Regions from separate parts of the Stenotrophomonas oahuensis genome, predicted to be linked through region 3. Evidence: predicted binding sites of a transcription regulator. Region 3 holds the regulator's gene; each other region holds the start of a gene.
What was found. The regulator HrcA, encoded in region 3, represses chaperone genes, less so after heat shock. The targets are predictions, from matches to a motif close to TTNGCACTCNNNNNNNNNGAGTGCNAA.
Positions count from the first base shown of each region.

Region 1 (2,263 bases), 2.3 Mb from region 3:
ACACAGCTGTCGAGGACATACGATGCAGACGCGAAGGGCCAAAACCCCAGCAGTTGAATCATCCGCGCAACCCGATCCCCAACACGACAACGTCGCCCCCACCGCCGGACACGGCATCCCCTGGGACATCTACGACGATCCCACCACCCCGTTCCTCATGTCACGCGGCCATTGGCTCAGCGAAGTCGGCATGGGCTCCGGCACCCGCATCCGCACTGAGTACGGCGAAGGCTTCCTGCTCTACCGCGTGATCGGCCCGCATGGCCCGGTAGCCTTGCACGTTCCCAAAATTCTGGACCGCACCGTGCGCTACACCGAAGTGCTGCCCTACAGCCACATCCCGCCCCATCTGAGGAACCGTCGATGAAGAATCCGAAGTGGTTCAAGTTCAAGATGGAAGACGAAATGCGCTGCCGCCTCAAAGGCATCGCCAAGCGTCGCAAGTACCACGCCCCCGATCTGGTGCGGCTGCTGGTAGATCGCCTGATCGCCCACGAGAACGACCCGCACGTCGTCGACCTCACCGTGTGGAGCAACACGGTCAACAAGGCCGCCATGGCGACCAGCAAGGCGACCAAGCCGTTGACCGAGCCGGCACACGGCGAAGAGGACGAAGTGGACCGGGCGCGGCGGGAAGGCTGGGCGAGCCCGAAGTTCGGCCGCCGGTAAGCAAGGGTAGGGACGGGCCATGCCCGTCCCCCTGAAACCCTTCCCATCCACCGCCCTGGCCTGAATCCATGGCAACGTTTTCATCCTGAATAGGCTGAACGGGTTGGGATTATCCGGCCCAAAACGACGCATCCATGACGCTTTTGGCTCTATGTCGTTGAAAAATATACGTTTCAGGTAGAGTGGGGACCACTCGCCACTGTCACCATTTCCCTGTACGTTAGACGGGTGATCTGAGCCAGCGTTTCGCCTGCGGAACACTGGAACTTTTTAACCCCCCAGCAGTCCAAATACCGGACTGCTAAAATGACGACCATGAGCCAGAACACCTCTACTGCCCTTGTGGCAAACAATCTCCCGATTCCCAGTGCGCTCGGTTCGCTGGACGCCTACATCGGTGCCGTGCACCAGATCCCGGTGCTGTCGGTCGATGACGAGCAGGACCTGGCCCGCCGCTTCCGCGACGAGCAGGACCTGGACGCCGCGCGCGAGCTGGTCCATTCCCACCTGCGCTTCGTGGTGCACGTGGCCCGTGGCTATAACGGCTACGGCCTCGCCCTGGGCGACCTCATCCAGGAAGGCAACATCGGCCTGATGAAGGCGGTGAAGCGCTTCGACCCGGACATGGGCGTTCGCCTGGTCTCCTTCGCGGTGCACTGGATCCGTGCCGAAATGCACGAGTTCATTCTGAAGAACTGGCGCATCGTGAAGGTCGCCACCACCAAGGCGCAGCGCAAGCTGTTCTTCAACCTGCGCAAGTCCAAGACCCGCCTGGGCTGGATGAACGCGGCCGAAGTCAGCGCCGTGGCCAAGGACCTCAACGTCTCCGAGCGTGAAGTGCTGGAAATGGAATCGCGCCTGTCCGGTCGCGATATCGGTTTCGACGCACCGACCGACGAAGACAACGACAACGCCCCGCCGTCGCCGGCCGCGTTCCTGGTTGCCAACGACGAAGACCCGTCGATGGCCTACGAGCGCGCCGACAGCGAAGACAACCAGCTGCAGCTGCTGCGCGAAGGCCTGGCCGAGCTCGACGCCCGCTCGCGCGACATCATCCGTCGCCGCTGGCTGGACGCCGACAGCAAGGTCACCCTGCAGGAACTGGCCGATGAGTACGGCGTCTCCGCCGAGCGCATCCGTCAGGTCGAAGCCAACGCCCTGAAGAAGATGAAGGCGTTGTTCGCGGCCTGATCCTGCGGCAAAAGCATCAAACAAAAAGCCCGGCCTTGCCGGGTTTTTTGTTGTCTGCGTGCGTGTGCCGACCAACGGTCGGCACCTACCGGCCACGGTAGCGCCCGACCGTTGGTCGGGCGTCGTCGTACGTTACGCCTGCTCGCGCGCAATCGCACGCCAACCAATATCACCACGATGGAACTCATGTTCCCACGTGACCTTGGCCACGCCGGCATACGCATTGGCCTGCGCCTCACCGACGCTGCTACCCAGCGCGGCGACACACAGCACGCGGCCACCGGCGCTGAGCACCTGGCCCTGCCCGTCCAGCGTGGTGCCGGCATGGAACACCTTGGCACTGACCGGCACCTGGTCCAAGCCAGTGATCACATCACCGGTGATCGGCGTTTCTGGATACGGC
Region 1 is NZ_CP115541.1:1,155,106-1,157,368, reverse strand. Features, by position in the region: gene PDM29_RS05105 (hypothetical protein) at 23-367, shown strand; gene PDM29_RS05100 (hypothetical protein) at 364-669, shown strand; gene rpoH (RNA polymerase sigma factor RpoH) at 985-1,860, shown strand; gene purD (phosphoribosylamine--glycine ligase) at 1,993-2,263, opposite strand, start outside.
Region 1: a site for HrcA is predicted at 948-974, ahead of rpoH (RNA polymerase sigma factor RpoH). Genes of this name have one in related genera too.

Region 2 (2,263 bases), 2.3 Mb from region 3:
CTTCTTCAGCGACGATCAGCAGCGGCTTGCCGGCCTTGGCGACGCCTTCCAGCACCGGCAGCAGGTCGCGCACGCTGGAGATCTTCTTGTCGTACAGCAGGATGAACGGGTCATCCAGGTCGGCGGTCTGCGACTGCTGGTTGTTGATGAAGTACGGCGACAGGTAGCCGCGGTCGAACTGCATGCCCTTGACCACGTCCAGCTCGTTTTCCAGACCCGAGCCTTCTTCAACAGTGATCACGCCTTCCTTGCCGACTTCCTTCATGGCTTCGGCAATGATGTTGCCGATCGACTCGTCGGAGTTGGCCGAGATGGTGCCGACCTGGGCAATGGCCTTGTCGTCAGCGGTCGGCTGGGAAATGCTCTTCAGCTCGGCAACGGCGGCCACAACGGCCTTGTCGATACCGCGCTTGAGGTCCATCGGGTTCATGCCGGCGGCCACGGCCTTGGCACCTTCGCGGATCAGGGCCTGGGCCAGCACGGTGGCGGTGGTGGTACCGTCGCCGGCGTCGTCGTTGGTACGCGACGCGACTTCCTTCACCATCTGCGCGCCCATGTTCTCGAACTTGTCAGCCAGTTCGATTTCCTTGGCGACGGAGACGCCGTCCTTGGTGATGGTCGGGGCGCCGAAGCTCTTTTCCAGCACGACGTTGCGGCCCTTCGGGCCCAGGGTGGCCTTGACGGCATTGGCGAGCACGTTGACGCCGCGCACCATGCGCGAGCGAGCGTCTTCACCGAAACGAATATCTTTGGCAGCCATTGCGATTACCTTCTATGTGTATTTGGAAACGGGATCAGCCGATGACGGCCAGCACGTCGTCTTCGCGCAGCACCTTGTACTCGATGCCGTCTGCCTTGTAGGTGCTGCCGGCGTACTGGCCGTAGATCACCTTGTCGCCCACCTTCAGGGCCGGCGCGCGCACGCTGCCGTTGTCCAGCGGCTTGCCCGGGCCCACGGCCACGACTTCACCCTTGGTGGACTTTTCCTTGGCCGAATCCGGGATCACGATGCCACCGGCCGAAATTTCGTCGGCTTCGATCGGCTTGACCACGACGCGGTCGTGAAGCGGCTTGATGCTCATGAGTGACCTCTTAAGTTATTGATTGGTCTGAAAAAGTCTGGCGATGTTAGCACTCGCCCCAGGCGACTGCCAGCACCGCTCGCAAAAAAGCCCGGCGATCCGGGACAGGGCAGAGATGGTGCTGTCCCCCACCCTTTCAAGGGTCGATTACGAACTTTTTTGCCGCAAGCAGCCCGATCCGGCGCGTTCGGCAGCACTCCGATCAAATAAACCGCCAATTTCTTGACGCAGGTCGCAGTGTGTAGTGCCGATTGCGACATTCCGTCATCTGGATTGGCTAGATTCGCCCGGCACAACCCAATCACAAGGAGTGGTAGATGAGGTTATCGAGCCCGCTTTACCTGGCCTGCCTGCTGGCCCTGACCGCCGCCGGCCCTGCCAATGCCGACGTATTCATCAATGAACTGCATTACGACGACAGCACCCCGGCCGGGGATGTCGGCGAAGCCATCGAGGTGGTCGCCACCGGCGGCGAGGATCTCAGCACCTACCGGCTGTACCTTTACAACGGCAGCACCCCCTCGGCCGCGACCGTCTACGCCAACAACCCGGTACCGGCCGGCACCGCCGCCAGCTGCGGCAGCGCCCGCATCGCCACGGTGACCTACCCCACCAACGGCCTCCAGAACGGCTCCAACGACGGCATTGCCCTGGTCGACGCCAGTGGCACCGTGGTCCAGTTCATCAGCTACGAAGGCACCATCACCGCCTCCGGCGGCCCGGCCGCCGGCCTGACCAGCCAGAACATTCCGGTCAGCGAAAGCAACAGCACCGCCCCCGGCACCTCGCTACAGCTCACCGGCAGCGGCAGCCAGTACAGCCACTTCACCTGGGCTCCCTCGGCCGCGCAGACCTTCGGCGCCTGCAACAATGGCCAGACCTTCAGCGGCAGCGGTGGTGGCACCGGGCCAAATACCCCGCCGTCGGTGAAAACGACGACGCCGGAACAGGGTTCGACCAGCTTCCCGGCCGCCGCCGACCTGGTGGTGACCTTCAGTGAGTCGGTCACCGTCAGCAGCGGGGCGTTCACGCTCAGCTGCGGCACCTCCGGCACGGTCCCCCTCACCCACCCCAGCAGCGGCACCACCTTCACGCTGTCCACCAACACCGCGCTGGAAGCGGGGGAAGCCTGCCGCTTCGACATCCGCGCGGCCCGCATCAAGGACGCGCAGGGCGCCCGC
Region 2 is NZ_CP115541.1:1,091,362-1,093,624, forward strand. Features, by position in the region: gene groL (chaperonin GroEL) at 1-760, opposite strand, end outside; gene PDM29_RS04825 (co-chaperone GroES) at 795-1,082, opposite strand; gene PDM29_RS04830 (endonuclease) at 1,400-2,263, shown strand, end outside.
Region 2: a site for HrcA is predicted at 1,129-1,155, ahead of PDM29_RS04825 (co-chaperone GroES). Genes of this name have one in related genera too.

Region 3 (2,263 bases):
CGGCAGCAGTTCGCCCAGAAGTTTTTCATTGGCGAAGCGGCGCGCCTGCTCCACGTCGCGGGCCACACGCTTGCGCTGGTTGTCCAGGTCGGCGCGCTCGCGCAGCGACTCCGAACGCAGCAGGGCGACCTCGTTCTGCAGGGCCTCCAGCTGCTGCTGCAGCGAAGAACCTTCGGCAGCGGCGTCGGCCGGGGACGGGGTGGCGGTATCGGGCTGATCTTGATTCATGTTCGGGTCCTTGGCGGTCACTCCCCGCCTCCACACCCCCTATGTGGGCGCGGCGGACCGATTCAAGAGCAGATGACGCTTTCAGGTGCGGTCACGGGACAATCCACCGCTAGAGGGTGCGTCCAGCGCCGCCCCCAGCACCTGGGCGGTGGCCTCCACCAGCGGAATCATGCGGTCGTAGGCCATCCGTTTCGGGCCGATCACCCCGAGCACGCCCAGCACCTGGCCGCCGGCCGAGTACGGCGCGGTCACCAGCGACACGCTTTCCAGCGGCACCACCCCGGTTTCCTCGCCAATGAAGATGCGCACCCCCGGGGCCTGGCTGGTGCGTTCCAGCAGCTGCAGGATCTCGCGCTTGCTGGCGAATACGTCAAACAGCTCGCGCAGCCGTTCCAGGTCGGACAGGTCCTGCACCCCCATCAGCCGGGTCTGCCCGGCCAGCACGATGTCATCGGCCGGCGGGGCCAGGGCCTGCTCGGCCAGCTCCACGCTGTGGGCCAGCAGCTGCTCCATTTCCGAACGGGCCTGGCGCAGCTCCAGCAGCAGGCCGGCGCGGATCTCGGCCAGGGTGCGGCCGGCGCAATGCGCATTGAGATAGTTGGCGACCCGCTCCAGCTCGGCCGGCTCCCAGGCGCGGCGGGGCTCGATCACCCGGTTCTGCACCTCGTTGTCGGCGAATACCAGGATGGCCAGCACCCGGCGCGCGTCCAGCGCCACGAAATCGATATGCCGGAATGCGAACTGTTCGCGCCGGGGGGCACCCACGACACCCACGAAATGACTCATCGCCGACAGCAGTTCCGAGGCACTGCCCAGCAGCGCCTGGGTGCCGGTACCGCTGGACAGCTCGCTGCGCAGGCGCTGCAGTTCGCCCTCGCCCGGCGGCTGCATCTTGACCAGGCTGTCGACAAACACCCGGTAGCCGGTGGCGGTGGGTACCCGCCCGGCCGAGGCATGCGGTGAGCTGAGCAGGCCCAGATCCTCCAGGTCGCCCAGGATGTTGCGGATGGTGGCCGGGCTGACGTCCAGGCCAGCCAGTCGCGCCAGCGTCTGCGACCCCACCGGTTCCCCATCCTGGATATGGCGCGCGATCAGGGTCCGCAGCAGGTGGCGGGCGCGCGGTGCCAGCGGTGGCGAAGGTGCGTGCATGGAATCAGCCTGTGAGACGCCCGCCTTGATAATGGCTGGCGTGGACGTTGGCAAGTCATTGGAGTGGCCCCGCGCCCATGCTAGCGTTGCGCGGCTCAAGAACCCAATACCATGCTCAGACATCTTTCGATCAAGGATTTCGCCGTCGTCCGCGCCACCGAACTGGAGTTCGGGCCGGGCATGACCGTAGTCTCCGGTGAAACCGGGGCCGGCAAGTCGCTGATGGTGGACGCACTCGGCTTCCTGTCCGGCCTGCGCGCCGACAGCGGCGTGGTCCGCCACGGGGCCGCCCGCGCCGAACTGTCGGCCGAGTTCGCGCCCGACGCCGACGCACCCGCGCGCGCCTGGCTGCGCGACAACGAACTGGACGATGACGACCAGTGCCAGCTGCGCCGGGTCATCCGCGCCGACGGCGGCTCGCGTTCGTGGATCAACGGCCGCCCGGTCACCTTGACCCAGCTCGGCGAGCTGGCCGGCATGCTGGTGGAGATCCATGGCCAGCACGACCAGCAGGCCCTGCTGGCGCGCCCCTCGCAGCTGGCGCTGCTGGACGCCTACGCCCGCAACGAGGCCGAGCGCAGCCAGGTACGCCAGGCTGCCGCCCGCTGGCAGGCGCTGGTTGACGAAGCCGAGGCGCTGTCGCGCCAGGGCGACGTCAGCGACCGCATCGGTTTTCTGGAACACCAGCTGGGCGAGCTGCAGCGCGAGGACCTGGAGCCGGCCTCGATTGTCGGACTGACCAGCAGCCACCGCCGCCAGGCCCATGCCGGTGCCCTGCTCACCGCCTGCGACGTGGCCGCCGCACGCCTGAATGGCGATGACGACAGCGCCGTGCTGCAGCAGCTGCAGCAGACCCGGCACGAGCTGTCGCGGGTGGCCGAACACG
Region 3 is NZ_CP115541.1:3,423,559-3,425,821, reverse strand. Features, by position in the region: gene grpE (nucleotide exchange factor GrpE) at 1-228, opposite strand, end outside; gene hrcA (heat-inducible transcriptional repressor HrcA) at 310-1,377, opposite strand; gene recN (DNA repair protein RecN) at 1,489-2,263, shown strand, end outside.